2 regions of the Arthrobacter sp. J156 genome follow, and region 1 is predicted to be linked to the other one. Evidence: predicted binding sites of a transcription regulator. Region 1 holds the regulator's gene; the other holds the start of a gene.
The links. The regulator HrcA, encoded in region 1, represses chaperone genes, less so after heat shock. The targets are predictions, from matches to a motif close to TTNGCACTCGNNNNNNNCGAGTGCNAA.
Positions count from the first base shown of each region.

Region 2: a site for HrcA is predicted at 3,908-3,934, ahead of groES (co-chaperone GroES). Genes of this name have one in related genera too.

Region 1 covers NZ_CM149650.1:692,955-702,194, reverse strand. Annotated here, with positions in the region: gene lepA (translation elongation factor 4) at 1-1,381, shown strand, start outside; gene hemW (radical SAM family heme chaperone HemW) at 1,387-2,616, shown strand; gene AC0QR5_RS03290 (DUF4870 domain-containing protein) at 2,634-3,050, opposite strand; gene AC0QR5_RS03285 (DUF3097 family protein) at 3,167-4,018, opposite strand; gene hrcA (heat-inducible transcriptional repressor HrcA) at 4,237-5,250, shown strand; gene dnaJ (molecular chaperone DnaJ) at 5,302-6,420, shown strand; gene AC0QR5_RS03270 (16S rRNA (uracil(1498)-N(3))-methyltransferase) at 6,420-7,217, shown strand; gene AC0QR5_RS03265 (GerMN domain-containing protein) at 7,278-8,219, opposite strand; gene AC0QR5_RS03260 (PhoH family protein) at 8,485-9,240, shown strand, end outside.
Region 2 covers NZ_CM149650.1:1,716,773-1,726,012, reverse strand. Annotated here, with positions in the region: gene AC0QR5_RS07875 (class I SAM-dependent methyltransferase) at 569-1,810, opposite strand; gene AC0QR5_RS07870 (hypothetical protein) at 2,125-2,454, shown strand; gene AC0QR5_RS07865 (hypothetical protein) at 2,506-2,973, shown strand; gene AC0QR5_RS07860 (hypothetical protein) at 2,921-3,223, shown strand; gene AC0QR5_RS07855 (hypothetical protein) at 3,244-3,735, shown strand; gene groES (co-chaperone GroES) at 4,076-4,372, shown strand; gene groL (chaperonin GroEL) at 4,434-6,044, shown strand; gene AC0QR5_RS07840 (acyltransferase family protein) at 6,164-8,284, shown strand; gene guaB (IMP dehydrogenase) at 8,382-9,240, shown strand, end outside.

The sequences.
Region 1 (9,240 bases):
CGAGGAGCTCGCCAACCTCATCGGCGGAGATCCGGAGGACGTCCTGCGCGTCTCCGGCAAGACGGGCCAGGGCGTCGAGGCCCTGCTCGACCAGATCGTCCGCGATCTCCCCGCTCCCGTGGGCGACGCGGACGCCCCGGCACGGGCCATGATCTTCGACTCCGTCTACGACACCTACCGCGGAGTCGTCACCTACGTCCGCGTCGTCGACGGGCACTTGTCCCCGCGCGAGCGGATCCAGATGATGTCGACGCGGGCGAGCCACGAGCTCCTGGAGATCGGCGTCAGCTCGCCCGAGCCCACTCCGAGCCAGGGCCTCGGCGTCGGCGAGGTCGGCTACCTCATCACGGGTGTGAAGGACGTGCGCCAGTCCAAGGTCGGCGACACGGTCACCAACTTCGCGAAGCCGGCCACGCGGTCGCTCGGCGGCTACGAGGACCCCAAGCCCATGGTGTTCTCGGGGCTGTATCCGATCGACGGCTCCGACTACCCGGCACTGCGCGACGCCCTCGACAAGCTCCAGCTCAACGATGCGGCGCTCATCTACGAGCCGGAGACCTCCGTGGCCCTCGGCTTCGGCTTCCGCGTCGGCTTCCTCGGCCTGCTGCACCTGGAGATCACCCGGGAGCGCCTCGAGGCGGAATTCGGCCTCGACCTGATCTCCACGGCCCCGAACGTGGTCTACGAGGTCATGACCGAGGACAAGAAGATGACCACGGTGACCAATCCGAGCGAGTTCCCCTCGGGCAAGATCCTCGAGGTGCACGAGCCCATGGTCGCCGCGACGGTCCTGGCGCCCAGCGAGTTCGTCGGCTCCATCATGGAGTTGTGCCAGTCGCGGCGCGGCATCATGCGCGGGATGGACTACCTCTCCGAGGACCGCGTCGAGCTGCGCTACCACTTGCCGCTCGCCGAGATCGTCTTCGACTTCTTCGACGTGCTCAAGTCCAAGACCCGCGGCTACGCGTCGCTGGACTGGAAGGCCGACGGCGAACAGGTCGCCGACCTCGTCAAGGTGGACATCCTGCTCCAGGGCGAGCAGGTGGACGCGTTCAGCGCGATCACCCACAAGGACAAGGCCTACTCCTACGGCGTGATGATGACGGGAAAGCTGCGCGAGCTGATCCCGCGCCAGCAGTTCGAGGTCCCGATCCAGGCCGCGATCGGCTCGCGGATCATCGCCCGCGAATCGATCCGCGCGATCCGCAAGGACGTCCTCGCCAAGTGCTACGGCGGCGACATCTCCCGCAAGCGCAAGCTGCTCGAGAAGCAGAAGGAAGGCAAGAAGCGGATGAAGATGGTGGGCCGCGTCGAGGTCCCGCAGGAGGCCTTCATCGCCGCGTTGTCCTCCGGAGAGTCCAAGGACAAGGGCAAGAAGTAGCCGCGATGCCCTCGGCCCTTCCCCTCGGCGATCCCGCGCCGGCCGACGGACTGCTGCCGGCCGGCCCCGCCGATGGCGCCGCCGGCCGCCCGTTCTCCGTCTACGTCCACATCCCCTTCTGCACGGTCCGCTGCGGCTACTGCGACTTCAACACCTACACGGCCCAGGAGCTGGGGCACGGCTCGAGCCGCGAAAGCTATGCCGACGCCGTCGCGCGCGAACTGCGGTTCGGCGCCGGGGCCCTGCTCGCCTCGGGTGTCCCCGCCCGCCCGGCCGGGACGGTCTTCTTCGGCGGGGGCACCCCGACCCTGCTTCCCTCCGCCGACCTCGCCCGCGTCCTGGACGCCGTCCGGTCCGCGTGGGGCCTGGCCGCCGGCGCCGAGGTCACGACCGAGGCCAACCCCGATTCGGTGACGCCGGACTCGCTCGCCGAGCTGGCCCGGGCGGGGTTCACACGGGTCTCCTTCGGCATGCAGTCCGCCGTCCCCCACGTGCTGCGCACCCTGGACCGGACGCACCGGCCCGAGCGCGTCGGCCAGGCGGTGGGCTGGGCCCGGGACGCCAGCCTCGACGTCAGCGTCGACCTGATCTACGGCACGCCGGGGGAGTCCCTCGCCGATTGGCGCGCCTCCCTCGAGGCCGCGCTGTCCTACGATCCCGACCACGTCTCCGCCTACGCGCTCATCATCGAGGAGGGCACCAAGCTGGCCGCCCGGATCCGGCGCGGCGAGGTCCCCGACATCGACGACGACGACCACGCGGACAAGTACCTAATGGCCGACGAACTGCTCGGCGCCGCGGGCTACGAGTGGTACGAGGTGAGCAACTGGAGCCGCGGCGAGTCCAGCCGCTGCCGCCACAACCTGGCGTATTGGCAAGGGGCGGACTGGTGGGGCGCGGGCCCGGGCGCGCACTCGCACGTGGGCGGACTGCGCTGGTGGAACGTCAAGCACCCCGCCGCCTACCAGCAGCGCATCGACGCGGGCGTCTCGCCGGCGGCGGGCCGGGAGAGCCCGGACGACGACGCCCGGTATCTCGAACGCACGATGCTGCTGACCCGCATCCGCGAGGGCTTCGGGATCGCCGGGCTGCGGGAGGAGGGCCGCCGCGCGGTCGCCGGACTGATCGCGGACGGGCTCGTCGACGGCACCGCGGCCGTGCGGGGGCGCGTGGTGCCGACGCTGCAGGGCCGCTTGATGGCCGACGCCGTGGTGCGCCGGCTGCTCGACTTCTAGGCGCGGACGGCCCCGCCCTACTTGATGAGCCGCAGGTTGAAGGCGTAGCGGTAGGGGCGGCCGCGGTTGACCTCGATGCCCGCCACGACGCCGCTGACGGTGAGGAAGACCCAGATCGCGACGGCGACGACGGCGAAGAACCCGCCGACGACGGGCAGCAGGGTCAGCAGGTTCGCCAGGATCGCCGCGACCGTGGGCGGGAAGGTGAAGTTCAGCGCTTCCTTCGACTCCTGGGCGGCGAAGGGCCCGCGGTTGCGGTAGACGAAGTAGATGACGGCCGAGGGAATGCAGCCGAGGATGGCCCCGAAGTGCGCGATCGTGGCCCACTGGCGGTCCTCGGACGGCGTCAGCGGCAGGGGGGCCGGAGAGGACCCCTCGTAGCGGCGGCCGTCGCCGGATCCGTTGCGCGCCGTTTCGTCGAACCCTCGGGCCACTCGGTCATCCTCCGTTGATCGTGCCTGCCGCCGGGCAGGCTCCTGCGCTGGACAGTCTACCGCCGCGGGACGGACGATCCGCGCCGCGGCGCGCGGCCACGCCGCACGGCGTCCCCTCAGCTGCCGTCAGCCGTCAGGAAGTCGATGACCTCCTCGACGCGGCCCAGGAGGCTCGCCTCGAGGTCGGCGTAGCTCGTCACGCCTCCGAGCAGCCGGCGCCAGCCCTGGGCGACATCCGCCTGCGTGGCGTGCGGCCAGCCGAGCCCGCGCAGGATGCCGGTCTTCCAATCGGTCCCGCGCGGCACCACGGGCCAGGCGTCGATCCCCAGCACCGAGGGCCGGATGGCCTGCCAGACGTCGACGTAGGGGTGGCCGACGATCAGTACGTTGCCGCGCGCCCCGGGAACCGCCATGGCCTCGCGGGCGATCCGCTCCTCCTTGGATCCGGGGACGAGGTGGTCCACGAGGATGCCGAGCCGGCGGCCCGGACCGGGGGAGAAGCCGTGGACGGCGGCGGCCAGGTCGTCGACGCCGTGGAGGGGTTCGACGACGATGCCCTCCACCCGCAGGTCGTGCCCCCAGACCTTCTCCACGAGTTCGGCGTCGTGCTTGCCCTCGACCCAGACCCGGCTTGCCCGGGCGGTGCGGGCCCGGAGGTTCTCGACCCGCACGGATCCGGACGCCGTACGCGCCGGAGCCGCCGGCGCGGCGGTGGCCCGGGGGGCGGTGAGCTCGATGGGCTCTCCCTCGAGGAGGAAGCCGAATCCGGTGGGAAAGGACCGGCGGCGGCCCTTGCGGTCTTCCAGGACGACGACGCGCATCCCGCCGGAGCGTTCGACGGCGACGACCTCCCCGACCCAGCCGGACTGGACGTCCTCCAGGACCTGGCCGACGGCCACGGGAACCTGCCGCAAGGGGGCCTTCTTGGCCCCGGAGAGCTCCTGGGCGCCCCAACCGTACTCGAACACCGCGTCCACCCAGCCCTTCCGGTCCCGTCCGGAGCCGCCGGGTCGGCGGTTCCGCGCCCGCGCCGGGCGCTGACCATGCTAACAACCGGTGAAAGGTATTAGACTTAGCACTTGAACGTGTCGAGTGCCAGACCGTCGGCGGGCGCCGGCCCGCTTCCGCCACCGGACACGCGCAGCCCGCGCACGGCACCTGCTACCTGAGACCACGGAAGGACGCGATGTCGGAACCCAGACGCCTCGAAGTCCTCCGGGCGATCGTCGAGGACTACGTGCACTCGCGTGAGCCCGTGGGCTCGAAGGCCCTCGTGGAGCGCCACAGCCTCGGGGTCTCCGCGGCGACGGTGCGCAACGACATGGCCGCGCTCGAGGACGAGGGGCTCATCGTCGCCCCGCATACCTCCTCCGGCCGCATCCCCACGGAACAGGGCTACCGCCGCTTCGTGGACCGGATCGAGGACGTCCGGCCGCTCTCGCCGGCCGAGCGCCGGGCCATCCAGGCGCTCGTCGCGGGGGCCGACGACATCGACGAGGTGCTCGACCGCACCGTGCGGCTCCTGGCCCAGCTCACGCATCAGGTGGCGGTGCTGCAGGTCCCCGGTTACAGCGACGCGACGGTCCGCCACATCGAGCTCGTCGGACTCGGCCACGGGCGGGTGCTCGTGGTCCTGATCGGCTCGAGCGGCAAGGTCGAGCAGCGCGTCGTGGGCGTCGCTCCCGATCCCACGGAGGAGGACCTCGCCGTCGTCAAGGGCGTGATCATGACCCAGGCCTCGGGGCTGTCCCTCGACGGGCTCGGCGTCCTGCCGGCCGCCGTCGAACCGCTCCTGCCCGAGCCGCTGCGCCCGGCGGGCGCCGTGATCGCGGCGACGCTGGCGGCGCTGGGGGACTCCACCGTCGTGGACCGCATCCTCATGGCGGGTACCGCCAACCTGGCCCGGGCGACGGGCGACTTCCCGCTGACCATCACCCCCGTGCTCGAGGTCCTGGAGGAACAGGTCGTGCTCTTGCGGCTCTTCTCCGAGATGGAGCTCGACGCCCGCGGCATCGCGGTCCGGATCGGAAGCGAGAACCGCTACGGCGGGCTCGAGGAGACCTCCGTCATCGCCACGGGCTACGGCCCCGGCGAATCCGCCAAGATGGGCGTCCTCGGCCCCACCCGCATGGACTACGGCAGCTCGATGGCGGCCGTTCGGGCCGTCGCCCGCTACCTCTCACGCATCCTCGCCGGCTGACCGGCGGATGCCCACCGCTCCACCCCCCTTGGAAAGGACACAGCGACCACTGTGAGCAACCACTACGACGTACTCGGCGTCGCGCAGGACGCCACGACCGAGGAAATCAAGAAGGCCTACCGCAAGCTGGCCCGCAAGCTCCACCCGGACGTCAACCCGGGCGAGGACGCGGCGGAGCAGTTCAAGCTGGTCACGCGAGCCTACGAGGTCCTCTCTGATCCCGAGAAGCGCCGCAACTACGATGCGACGGGCAACGAGAACGGCAACGCCCAGGGCTTCGGCCAGGGAGCGGGCTTCGGCTTCAACGACATCTTCGAGCAGTTCTTCGGCGGCGGCCAGCAGGCCGGTCCGGCCTCGCGCACGAGCCGCGGGCGCGACGCCCTGATCACCGCCACGATCGATCTCAAGGACGCCGTGCAGGGGATCGTCTACCCACTCGAGATGGAGACCGCCGTGACGTGCGGCGTCTGCAACGGCAGCTGCTGCCAACCGGGCACCTCGCCCGAGACCTGCACGATCTGCCATGGCCGAGGCCAGATCCAGCGGCCCGTACGCTCCTTCCTCGGACAGATGATGACCCTCGAGACGTGCAGCGCCTGCCGCGGCTACGGGACCACGCTGCCCTCGCCGTGCAACGAGTGCATGGGCCAGGGCCGCGTCCGCGAGCGCGTCAGCAAGCAGCTGAAGGTGCCCGCCGGCGTCGCAACGGGTACGCGCATCCACCTGGCAGCGCAGGGCGAGGCGGGCCCGGGCGGCGGGCCCGCGGGCGACCTCTACGTCGAGATCGAGGTGCGCCGCCACGCCGTGTTCGAACGCGAGGGCAACGACCTGCACGCGACGCTCACGATCCCGATGACCGCGGCCGCGCTCGGCACGGACGTCACCCTGGAGACCTTCGACGGACCGCAGGAGGTCCGGATCGAGCCGGGGACGCAGGCGACGGAGACGCTCCGCCTGGCCCAGCTCGGGGTGCCGCGCCTGCGCGGCTCGGGCCGCGGTGACCTCATCGTCCACGTCCAGGTCGAGACCCCGACCCGCCTCGACGCCGAGCAGCGCGAACTGCTCGAGCGGCTCGCGTCGCTGCGCGGCGAGGAGGTCGCCGAAGGGCGGCTCGCCGAACGCGGCGGCGTCTTCTCACGGCTGCGCGACAAGCTGGGCCACCGCGGCTGATGAGCAACCAGGCCTTCCTCGTCGACGCCGGCACGCTGGACGAATCGGCGCCCGGATCCCTCGTGGACCTCACCGGGGACGAGGGACGGCACGCCGTCGCCGTCAAGCGGGTGCGCGCCGGCGAGGAGATCGACCTCGTCGACGGCTCCGGCACCCGGGCCTCGTGCCGCGTCGTCTCCACGGGCCAGTCCGTGCTCACGGCCGAGGTCCTCGCCGTGGGGACGGAGGAGCCACCCGCCGTGCGCACCGTGCTCGTCCAGGCCCTGGCCAAGGGCGACCGCGACCTGCAGGCCGTCGAGTCGGCCGTGGAGATCGGCGTCGACGCCGTGATCCCGTGGCAGGCCGAGCGCTGCGTCGTGCGCTGGAGCGGCGAGAAGGCCGCCAAGGGCCGGGCGAAGTGGGCCGCGACGGTGCGCGCGGCCGTCAAGCAGTCGCGCCGGGCCTGGGCCCCAGGGGTCTCCGGCGCCGCCACGACGGCCCAGCTCGCCTCGCTCCTTGAGCAGGGCCCGGCGGACGACGGCGGGGCCGGACCCCGCGCCCGGCTCGCCATCGTGCTGCACGAGGAGGCGGACGCCCCGCTCGCCGAGCTCGTCTCGCACTGGGTCGCCGGAGCCCCCGCGGGGGCGAAGGAGGTCATGTTGTTCGTCGGCCCCGAGGGCGGCATCGGCGACCGCGAGGTCGAGCGGCTCGTGTCCGCGGGGGCCGTGACCGCCTCGCTCGGCCCCAACGTGCTGCGGGCCTCGACGGCCGGTCCGGTCGGGCTCGTGCTCGTGCGCCACCTCGTGGACGCCGGCTGACGGGCCCCATCGCGGGTCGGGCCGGGGACGGATTCCGCGGCCGGGAGCCGTCAAACGGGGTCAGTCGGAGACGACGACGTGCTTGGTGTCCTCGCTGAGGCGCTCGTCGCTGCCCGCGTTCTGGCCCCACACCGAGACCTCGTAGTTGCCCGGACGCAGGTCCACGGCGAGCTCGAACTGGTCGTCGGGCAGCTGTCCCGCCCCGAGCGTCAGGCGGCCCGTCGAGACCACGTCCGCGGCGCCGTCGTCCGCCATCCTCCGCACTTCCCAGCGGGCACCGCCCGAGAACTCGGCGGACAGGCCCGTGATGACGACCCGGCCGGCAGTGCGCGCCGCGTCCTGTTGCGGGTCGATGATCCAGATCGGCGCCCGGAGGGAGGCGTCGCGCTCGAGCGGGCCGGAGAGCGGGACGTGCCCGAACGCCTCGTAGCCGGAGTGCCCGTCGACGACCACGACGACGCGGGGGGCGATGCTTCCGCTGAGCAGACCGGCATTGGCCGCGGCGGCCGTCGCGGTGTAGACGAGCTGCTGCACGGCGCGCTCGGCGAGCCCGGCGTCGAGCGGGCGGCGGAACGCGTCCGCCGAGAGGTCGACCGTGATCACGTTGTCCGCGTTGATGGACGTGCCGATCCGGGTCGCGGGGCTCCACAGGTTGAAGTAGTCCGGATCGCCCGGCTGCTGCTCGAGCATGTGCTTGAGGCTCGTCGTGATCGGGTCTCCCTGGTCCTCGGCCTGGATGTACTCGCGGTAGAGGTACACCGTCGAGTCCCGTTCGCCGAGCCAGTAGACGGGGGCGAGCCGGTGGCTCGCCAGCTTCTCCAGCGGGCTGCCCGATCCCGCCGAGGGAACGGCCGCGGAGGCGGCACTCGACGGGGCCGGCGGCATCGTCGAGGCGGCCCCCGACGACGTCCCGGAACACGCGGAGACCGCGCCCAGTCCGGCGACCAGCACGAGCACGGCCAGGCGTGACCTGGTGCGGCTGCTGCGGCTGGCATGGACCACGTCCGACCGTCCTTTCCGGGATCGAGGCTGGAGGATGCGCACGGGGCGCTCATCAAGCTTGGCACAGGCGGGACCACCCGCGTCCCCCGGAAGGGGGGATCCGGGCCCAAGTGTTGCAGGACCGATACTCCGCCGGATGGATGAAGCAGGGCCGCCGCGATGGCGCCAGCCCTCCGTTCCAGTAGGATGGAGGCGCGCCGCAAACGGCCGGGAAGGGCCCGGCCCGGATCCGTCGGCGCGGCACGAGGGAGGCCCCGCCGCACCCATGACCCAGGACCCCGATCGCACCACCGGCCCCGACGTGGAGGACTCCACGGGGGGCAGCATCGTCCGCTTCGGCTCCACCGAGGAAATGGTCGCGTCCCTCGGGGCCCACGACGAGGTCCTGCGGATCGTCCAGGGCGTCTACCCGGGCGCCGCGCTGCACGTGCGCGGCAACGAGCTCACCGTCTCCGGGGACCCGCAGCAGGCGGCCAAGGCGCGCCGCGTCATCGACGAGGCCCGGGGGCTCGCCTCGCGCGGCACCCGCGTCTCGGCCCATCTCGTGGAACAGCTCGTGCGGATGGTCGACGGCCGCACCGTCCCGGCCTCCGGGGCGGGCGAGGTCTTCGGGCTCAACATCCTCTCGGGCCGCGGGCGCAGCATCCGGCCCAAGACCGTGAACCAGAAGGCCTACGTCGACGCGATCGACGAGAACACCGTGATCTTCGGCATCGGCCCCGCCGGCACGGGCAAGACGTTCCTCGCGATGGCGAAGGCCGTCCAGGCGCTCCAGGCCAAGGAGGTCAGCCGGATCATCCTGACCCGGCCGGCCGTCGAGGCGGGGGAGAAGCTCGGCTTCCTCCCGGGCACCCTCACGGACAAGATCGACCCGTATCTGCGCCCGCTCTACGACGCCCTGCACGACATGATCGACCCCGAGTCGATCCCGCGCCTCATGGCGGCCGGCACCATCGAGGTCGCCCCGCTGGCCTACATGCGCGGCCGGACGCTCAACGACGCCTTCATCATCCTCGACGAG
Region 2 (9,240 bases), 1.0 Mb from region 1:
CGAGACGCCGCGATGGCCGGGGCCATGGGGTGTCTCGTGGGTGGAGCCCGCGCACGCCGGGCCGGTAGTCGCTTGTGGCGTGGCCAACGCGTGGGCAGATGATGCCGGCGGCTCGGACTACGGCGGTGCGGCCTGTCCGCCCGGCCAACGCGTGGGCGGATGATGCGGTGTCCAAGGCGTCCCAATCGCAATATTCGCACACGCGTTTCCACGCGCCATGAACTCCGAGACGCCAGGGGTGCGACATGGTGGGGCGCCGTGATCGCCGAGACGCCGAGGTGGCCGGGGCCATGGGGTGTCTCGTGGGTGGAGCCCGCGCACGCCGGGCCGGTGGTTGCTTGGGGCCCGGCCAACGCGTGGGCGGATGATGCGGTGTCCAAGGCGTCCCAATCGCACTATCCGCACACGCGTTTCCGAGCGCCGGGATCTCCGAGACGCCGAGGGGCTGACACGTCGAGGGGCTGACACGTCGAGGGGCCGAGACGCCGAGGGGCTGACACGCCGAGGGGCCGAGACGCCGATCAGGCTGAGACGCCAAGGGGTCGAGACGGCGGGGCGGCAGGGCGCCTCAGACCGGCTCGACCTCGACCGCCACGCGGCGCTCGCCGATCCGTGTCAGCACGAGGGTGGCCTTCTTCCTGTTCTTCTTCCCGCTGCCGGCGAGCAGCACGCGCCGCAGTTCCTCGGGTGTCACGTCCATCCCGCGCTTCTTGATGTCCAGCGCCCCGATCCGCTCCGACTTCATCCAGGCGCGCAGGGCCTTGAGGTTGTAGGGGTGCACGGCCAGGACACGGTAGGCCCGGGCGAACGGGCTCTCGACGCGTTCCGGCGCGCAGAAGTAGGCGATGTGCGGATCCAGCAGGTGTCCGCCGACCCGTTCCAGGGCCTCGGCCACGAGCCCGGCCCGGATCACGGCTCCGTCGGGTTCGTAGAGGAACCCGGCCACGTCGCCGAGGGGGACCTCGCCGCGGGCGGAGGCACCGGCGTCGTACTCCTCGGCGCTCGTCAGCTCCGCGGAGCCGCCGGAACGCACCACGAGGGCCGAGCGCCGCACACCCGGGCGGGCGAGCGGCCCGAACCACAAGGCCGCTTCCGTGACGTCGCCGTCGACGGAGACCCATTGGGCCTCGCACCCGCCGGGGACCGACTCGTGCGGCAGCCCCGGCCCCAGCTTCACGCCGACCGCGAGCCCGCGGTCCGCGAGCGCCTCCACGAAGGACAGGGGCGGGCTGAAGGCCTCGGGGTCGAAGATCCGCGCGGTCCCGGACGTCGTGGTGGTGCGCCGTGCCGGGTCCAGCCACACGCCGTCGAAGCCGTCCAGCTCGAACGCCGTCGCGTCGGCGTTGACGACGCGCGCGTTCGGCCAGGGCATGAGGTTCATGGTCGCCGCGGCCGCGGTCACGGGATCCAACTCGACCGCCGTGACGTCCAGCTCGAGCGAGGCCATGGCCATCGCGTCCGAGCCCAGCCCGCAGCCCAGGTCCGCGACGCGCCGCACGCCCGCTGTCGTGAAGCGCCGCGCGTGCAGGGCCGCGACGTTCAGCCGCGTCGCCTGCTCGAGCCCGGCGCGCGTGAGGATCATGTGCGCGGCGAAGGGACCGAGCTTGGCCGCGGCGAGGGCGCGCATCCGGGCCTGGTGCACGACGGCGGTCGCGAGCTCCGGCGAGTGCCCCTCCTTGCGAAGCCGCAGGTTGAGCGCGAGCGCGGCGTCCTCGGTGGCGGCGGCCCCCTCGGGCAGGCCGTTGAGCAGGGCGAAGCCCTCGGGGGAGAGGACGGGCGCGAGGTCTTCCACGGAGGGTGCGGCAGGCATGGGTTCAACCCTAGCGTCTGGGCGTCGGCCGCCAGGGGGAGTCCTCCCCAGGGCGGGATCCAATCGTTTGACGATGGATTGCCCGGCGGAGGGATCCCGAAGCGGGAGACGATGCACGCGGACCTGACCGAGTTCATGGCGGCGGCCACGATGCGGGCCGTCACCACGGCCTTGTCCTCGGTGTGGAACGACCTCATCGCCTTGCAGGCCGAAGTCGCCGAGACCCGCATCGACAACGCCGTGAACGGGATGGAGTCGGCCGTGCCGGCCTTCGAGCAGGGCGACGAGGCGATGATGGAGAACGCGGAGACGCCGTGCAGCAGTATGTCAACTCGATCGTCGGGGACCTGGCGCAGGCGGCCGTGGACTGCTCGTCCGCGCTCGAGGGGATCGACGCCGGGGCGAACGGTGACGCCGGATGGCTGCCGGAGCTCAGCCCCTCGGACGGCCTGACGCCGCACGCGTGGATGGATTTCCAGTGCGTCACCTACACCTCCACGGTTCCCACCGGGGGCCAGGTGCCGATCTGGGACTGCTCCGTCGCGGCCCCGAGCGCCAACTGGGTCCTGGACTCCGGCGGCAAAGAGCTCCTCTCCGACGCCGGGGATGCGATCGGCAAGGCCTGGAACCCGGTGTTCGGCTAGCGTGGAACGCAGGGCCCGCGGACGGGTGGAGACGATGGACGGAGTCGGGAAGTGAACGCTGGGCAGTTGATGTCGCCGGTGCTGGCGGCGGTGGGAACCGTCCTGGTGGTGGCCGGTGTCCTGGCCGACCGGGGAAGGTACAAGGCGTGGCTCGTGTTGAAGTCCTTCCTGTTTCCGGGCTGGCCCGGGCTCGCGTCGCTGTACCTGGGAATCGCGTTCCTGGCGATCGCGGGAGCGGGGTTCGTGATGGAGCACGCCCCGCCGCTCGTGTTCCTCCTCTTCGCCTTGGTGCTCTTCGCCTCGATGGTCCTCGGGATCGTGGGCATGTTCTGGCTGCCCTCGTTGATGCTGCCCGCGTGGGTCAAGGAGACCAGACGGCGTCTGGCGGCGGGGGAGGACAGGCTGTCCCGGGCGCTGCGGCCCGGCGGGGCGCTGCACGGCCGGCTGGGTGTCGACGCGCCGGGCGATGACGACGCCGGAGCCGGCACCGGCCGCCCGGGGCCGGGCGGGACGCCGTGAGCGCCAAGACCGGCCCCGCCTGGCCGCGCTCGAGGTACGGGTCGGCGGCTTCCGGCCCAACGTGGTGGTCCGTTCCCGCCCGACCTCCGGTGCGCTTCCGGCCCTCGGAGCGCAGTCCGTCGCGGGCGCCTCGGGGCACCATGCGATCGGCCGGATCACGTCCGGGGAGATGAAGGTGCAGGCGACGCACTCCGGCCACGTGTGGCGGACCATGACCCGGGAGATCGGCCTCGCCCTGCAGCTGCACTAGACGGCGGGTACGGTGGGAGCGTGGACCAGGATCCGGCCGTGGGGCCGACGCACGCTCAAGGGGCTTCCGCCCTGCCCTCGGAGGACGACGGCGGGGCCGCCCCCGGTGCGCCGGCCGACGCTGCGGTCGGGGTCGGGGTCGGGGAACCGGACGAGGACGCCGGCCTGCTCGGGCGCTTTCCCGAGGCCGTCGAGGCGACGCGCGCCGAGGACGAGTCCCCCAGCAGCGTGGGGGCGTCCGGAGTGGCGTTCCGCGTGCTGCTCTACGCCGGGATGGCCGTGGGAACGATCGCCGCGCTCGGCCTCGTGGCCGCTGCCCTCCTGCAGGGAATCGTCGCCGGGACGTCGATGCAGGCCGGGATCGACTACCTCGGCTCCGGGATCGACGGCGCTTTGGCCCGTGAACTGCTCGCGGTGCCGCTGGGAGGATTCATTGTGGCCGTCGTCGTCTCGCTCGCGGCGATCTGCGCGGGAGCGTACGGCGTGTTCCGCCAACGCCGGCGTCGCGGCTGACGGGGCCGCGCCGACAGGCGTCGCCCCACCCAGGCAGGACTGGCCCGGCGAACTTCCGAAAGTCGACGAATCGTCGTCCATTGGACGGCGATTCGTCGGATGGCCGCAGTGTGGCGGAGGCGTTTCGGAAAACGCGGAGACGGCGGCCCGTGATGCTTCGTGCGACGGCGTGTTGGCACTCGCCTTGACCGAGTGCCAGCCAGCTCATAGAGTCTTCATTAGCACTCGGCCCGTCCGGGTGCTAAAGCCTGAGGTACTTGCCAGCTGGCACCGCGACGACGGTTGGTCCAACCCAACGGCCCCCTTATCCATTGGTAACTCATGCAAAGGAGCGAGCCGCATGTCGGTCTCCATCAAGCCCCTCGAGGATCGTATTGTCGTTCAGCCGCTCGAGGCCGAACAGACCACCGCATCCGGACTGGTCATTCCCGACACCGCCAAGGAGAAGCCCCAGGAGGGCAAGGTCGTGGCCGTGGGCCCCGGCCGCGTCGACGACAACGGCAACCGCGTGCCGGTCGACGTCGCCGAGGGCGACGTCGTCATCTACTCCAAGTACGGCGGAACCGAGGTCAAGGTCGGCGGCACCGAGTACCTGGTGCTCTCCGCCCGCGACGTGCTGGCCATCGTCGTCAAGTAGTTTCCCCGTGTGAAGCCCCGGCCCCGGCCGGGGCTTCACGCAGTCAGCAAGGAGTTTGAGCATGGCAAAGCAGCTTATTTTCAACGACGACGCCCGCAAGGCGCTCGAGGCCGGCATCGACAAGCTCGCCAACACCGTCAAGGTCACCCTCGGCCCCCGCGGCCGCAACGTGGTCCTGGACAAGAAGTGGGGCGCGCCGACCATCACCAACGACGGCGTGACGATCGCCCGCGAGATCGAGCTCGAGGACGCCTACGAGAACCTCGGCGCGCAGCTGGCCAAGGAAGTCGCCACCAAGACCAACGACGTCGCCGGCGACGGCACCACGACCGCCACCGTCCTGGCCCAGGCCCTCGTCAAGGAAGGCCTCCGCAATGTGGCCGCCGGCGCGGCCCCGGGCGAGATCAAGCGCGGCATCGAGGCCTCCGTCGAGGCCGTCGCGGCCCGCCTGGCCGAGATCGCCCGTCCCGTCGAGGGCAGCGACGTCGCGAACGTCGCCGCGATCTCCGCCCAGAACGACGAGATCGGCGAACTGCTGGCCGAGGCGTTCGGCAAGGTCGGCACCGAGGGTGTCATCACGATCGAGGAATCGAACACGACGCAGACCGAGCTGGCCATCACCGAGGGCATGCAGTTCGACAAGGGCTACCTGTCCCCGCACTTCGTCACCGACCCGGAGCGCCAGGAGGCCGTCCTCGAGGACGCCGTCATCCTGATCAACTCCGGCAAGATCTCCACGGTGGCCGAGTTCCTGCCGCTCCTGGAGAAGGTGCTGCAGGCCGGGAAGCCGCTGTTCATCATCGCGGAGGACATCGAGGGCGAGGCCCTGTCCACCCTGGTCGTGAACAAGCTGCGCGGCACGCTGAACGTCGTGGCCGTGAAGGCCCCGGGCTTCGGCGACCGCCGCAAGGCCATGATGCAGGACATCGCGATCCTGACCGGCGCCCAGGTGGTCTCCCCGGACCTCGGCCTGAAGCTGGACCAGGTCGGCACCGAGGTGCTCGGTTCCGCCCGCCGGATCACCGTGACCAAGGACAACACCACGATCGTGGACGGCAACGGCTCCGCCGAGGACGTCTCCGACCGTGTCGCGCAGCTCAAGGCCGAGTCCGCCAACACGGACTCCGACTGGGACCGCGAGAAGCTGCAGGAGCGCCTCGCCAAGCTCTCCGGCGGCGTCGGAGTCATCAAGGTCGGTGCCGCGACCGAGGTCGAGCTCAAGGAGCGCAAGCACCGCATCGAGGACGCCGTGTCCGCGACGCGTGCCGCGCTCGAGGAGGGCATCGTCGCCGGCGGCGGCACCGCCCTCGTGGACGCCCTGTCCGCGCTCGATACCGATCCGGCCGTCCAGGCGCTCGAGGGCGACGCCGCCGCAGCGGTGGGCATCGTCCGCCGCGCGCTCGTGCAGCCGCTGCGCTGGATCGCCCAGAACGCCGGCTTCGACGGCTACGTCGTGGCCGCCAAGGTCGCCGAGTCGGACGTCAACCACGGCTTCAATGCCAAGACGGGCGTCTACGAGGACCTGCTGGCCGCGGGCATCATCGACCCGGTCAAGGTCACGCGGTCGGCGCTGCGCAATGCCGCCTCGATCGCGGCCCTCGTGCTGACCACGGAGACCCTGGTCTCCGACAAGCCCGAAGAGGACGACGAGCACGCCGGCCACAACCACTAGGAGTGGCCCGGAGCCTCCCAAGATCACCGTTTGGTAACGGAGGCTGGTAGAATGGACGGTTGAGCCGGTTGCATGCCGGTTCGACCGTCCATTCGTCGTCTACGGGAAGACCAGTCAGCATGGCCATCGGCCACCAGGAACGGCTCCGCACGCGGGAGCCGAACACCGGCGCCGCGACCGTCGCAAAGCCGGCCTACCGCCCCGAGGTCCAGGGCCTGCGCGCGTTCGCGGTGCTCATGGTCGTGGTCTACCACGTCTGGCTCGGCCGCGTCTCCGGCGGCGTGGACGTCTTCCTGCTCATCTCGGCCTTCCTGCTCACGGTCTCCTTCACCTACAAGGTCGAGGCCGGCAAGCCGCTCAAGCTCCTCGGCTACTGGCTCAACCGCGCCCGGGGCCTCCTGCCCGCGGCCATCGTCGTGCTCCTCGCGGTCCTCGCCGCGACCGTCTCGCTCCTGCCGCGCACGCGCTGGGAGGACGTCGCAGAGCAGACGTGGTCCAGCCTGTTCTACTACCAGAACTGGACCCTCGCCGACGCGGCGGTGGACTACTACGCCGCCAACCACTCCACCGCGAGCCCCCTGCAGCACTTCTGGTCGTTGTCCATCCAGGGGCAGGTCTTCATCCTCTGGCCGCTGATCCTAGCGGCCGCCGCGCTGGCCTGGGCCGCCCTGCGCCGCCTGCGGCCGACGCTCGGCTTCCGCCCCGTGCTCGCGGCCGCCTTCGGGGCCGTGTTCGCCGCGTCCCTGGCCTACTCCGTCCACGTCACCTACACGAACCAGGCGCTGGCCTACTTCGACACCCGCGCCCGGTTGTGGGAGTTCGCGCTCGGCTCCCTGCTCGTCGTCGTCCTGCCTTGGGCCTCGCGGCTCCCGCAGGCCGTCCGCGTCGTGATGGGGTGGATGGGCCTCGCGGCCATGCTCGCGTGCGGGATCGTGCTCAACGTCCAGGCCGTGTTCCCCGGCTACATCGCGTTGTGGCCCACGCTTGCCGCCGCGCTCATCATCTCCGCCGGCGCCACGGGCCACCGCTTCGGCGTAGACCGCCTGCTCTCCGCCGCCCCGCTCACGCGCCTCGGCGACATCTCCTACGCCCTGTACCTGTGGCACTGGCCCATCCTCGTCATCTACCTCACGGTCGACGGACGCAAGGAGGCCGGCCCGCTCGGCGGCACCGCCGTCATCGCGCTCTCCCTCGCCCTCGCGTGGGCCACGACCCGCGCCATCGAGACCCCGTTCCACGCCTGGCGCTGGCCCACCCAGCGCCGCCGCCGGCTGGGCCTCGTCATCGCCGTCATGATCGGGCTCGTCGCCATGCCGCTCACCGGTTGGCAGACGCGCGTCGACGCGTTCGAGCAGAAGGTCCAGGAGCAGACCCCGCAGGACAACCCCGGGGCGCTCGTGCTCGCCGGCGACTACGAGGAGGCGCCGGACCCCGACGCCGTCGTGCTGCCGCTGCCCAACAAGATGAACGAGCAGTGGGCCAACTTCGGAGGGGACTGCACGGGGGAGTACGCGCTCACCGACCCGCGGATGGAGTACTGCCAGAGCGCCGGCGACCCGGCCACCGCGTCCAAGACCGTCATGGTCGTCGGGGACTCGCACGCCCAGCATTGGACCACGGCGCTGAACGAGATCGCCGCCCAGAACGACTGGGCCTGGATCCTGGTCACGCGCCCCGCATGCCGCTTCGGCGCCGGGAGCGGGGAGCGGGAGGCCGAATGCAACGACTTCAACGCCGCGGCCACGCAGTACGTCCTGGACCACCGCCCGGACGCCGTGCTCACCGTCGCCTCGCTGACCGCCCACCACGGCAACGGCGAGGAGGGTTCCGTGCCCGCGGACAACGAGCGGATCGTCCCCGGCTATCTCGAGGGCGTCGCCCCGTTCCTCGACGCGGGGATCCAGGTCGTCGGCATGCGCGACACCCCGCGCTTCACGTTCAACGTCCCCGAGTGCGTGGACATGAAGGGCCCCGACGCCGAGGCCTGCGCCCACGGCACCGACGAGCTCATGGCCCCGGTGAACCCGCTCGACGAGCTCGAGTCGCAGGTCGACCACGGGCAGCTGCCCGACGAGCTCTCCTTCTTCGACATGACCGACCAGCTCTGCGTCGACGGGACGTGCGCTCCCGTCATCGGCAACGTCCTGGCCTACATGGACGAGTCGCACCTGACCAAGACGTTCGTCGCGACGACGGCCCCGGTGTTCGAGCGCCGGCTCAAGGAGGCGCTGGACTGGTAGGGGCTGTCGCGTTCCCCACATCGCCGGCGCGGAATGGGGTTCGCGGCGCGGGCGTTCTAGGATGTAGTCACTCCTCCCCGTGTGCGAAAGGCCCCCCGTGTCCGAGTTCAATCCCTTTGCCTTCGAAGGCCTCACCTACGACGACGTGCTCCTGCTGCCCGGCCCGACGGACGTGATCCCTTCCGAGGCGGACACGACGACGCGCCTGACCAAGCGCATCAACATCAACATCCCGCTGCTCTCCGCCGCCATGGACACCGTCACCGAGGCCGGCATGGCGATCGCGCTCGCGCGCCAGGGCGGCATCGGCATCATCCACCGCAACCTGTCCATCGACGAGCAGGCCCGCCAGGTGGACCAGGTCAAGCGCAGCGAGTCCGGGATGATCACCGATCCCGTGACGATCGCCCCGGACGCGAGCCTCCGGGACCTCGACGACCTCTGCGGCCACTACCGCGTCTCCGGGCTGCCCGTCGTGGACGAGGACCGCAAGCTGCTCGGCATCATCACGAACCGCGACACCCGGTTCGTGCCGCGCGAGGAGTTCCTGACCACCAAGGTCTACGAGAAGATGACCCCGATGCCGCTCGTCACCGCCCGGGTCGGCGTCTCCCGCGAGGAGGTCATCGATCTGCTCGGCAAGCACCGCATCGAGAAGCTCCCGCTCGTCGACGACGCCGGGATCCTGCAGGGCCTCATCACCGTCAAGGACTTCGACAAGGCGGAGCAGTACCCGCTGGCCACCAAGGACGACGAGGGCCGCCTCCGCGTCGGCGCCGCCGTGGGCTTCTTCGGCGAGGGCTACGACCGCGCGATGGCGCTCGTGGATGCCGGCGTCGACGTCCTCGTCGTGGACACCGCGAACGGCCACAGCCAGGGCGTCCTGGACATGATCGCGCGCCTGAAGAAGGACTCCGCCTCGGCGCACGTCGACATCATCGGCGGGCAGGCGGCGA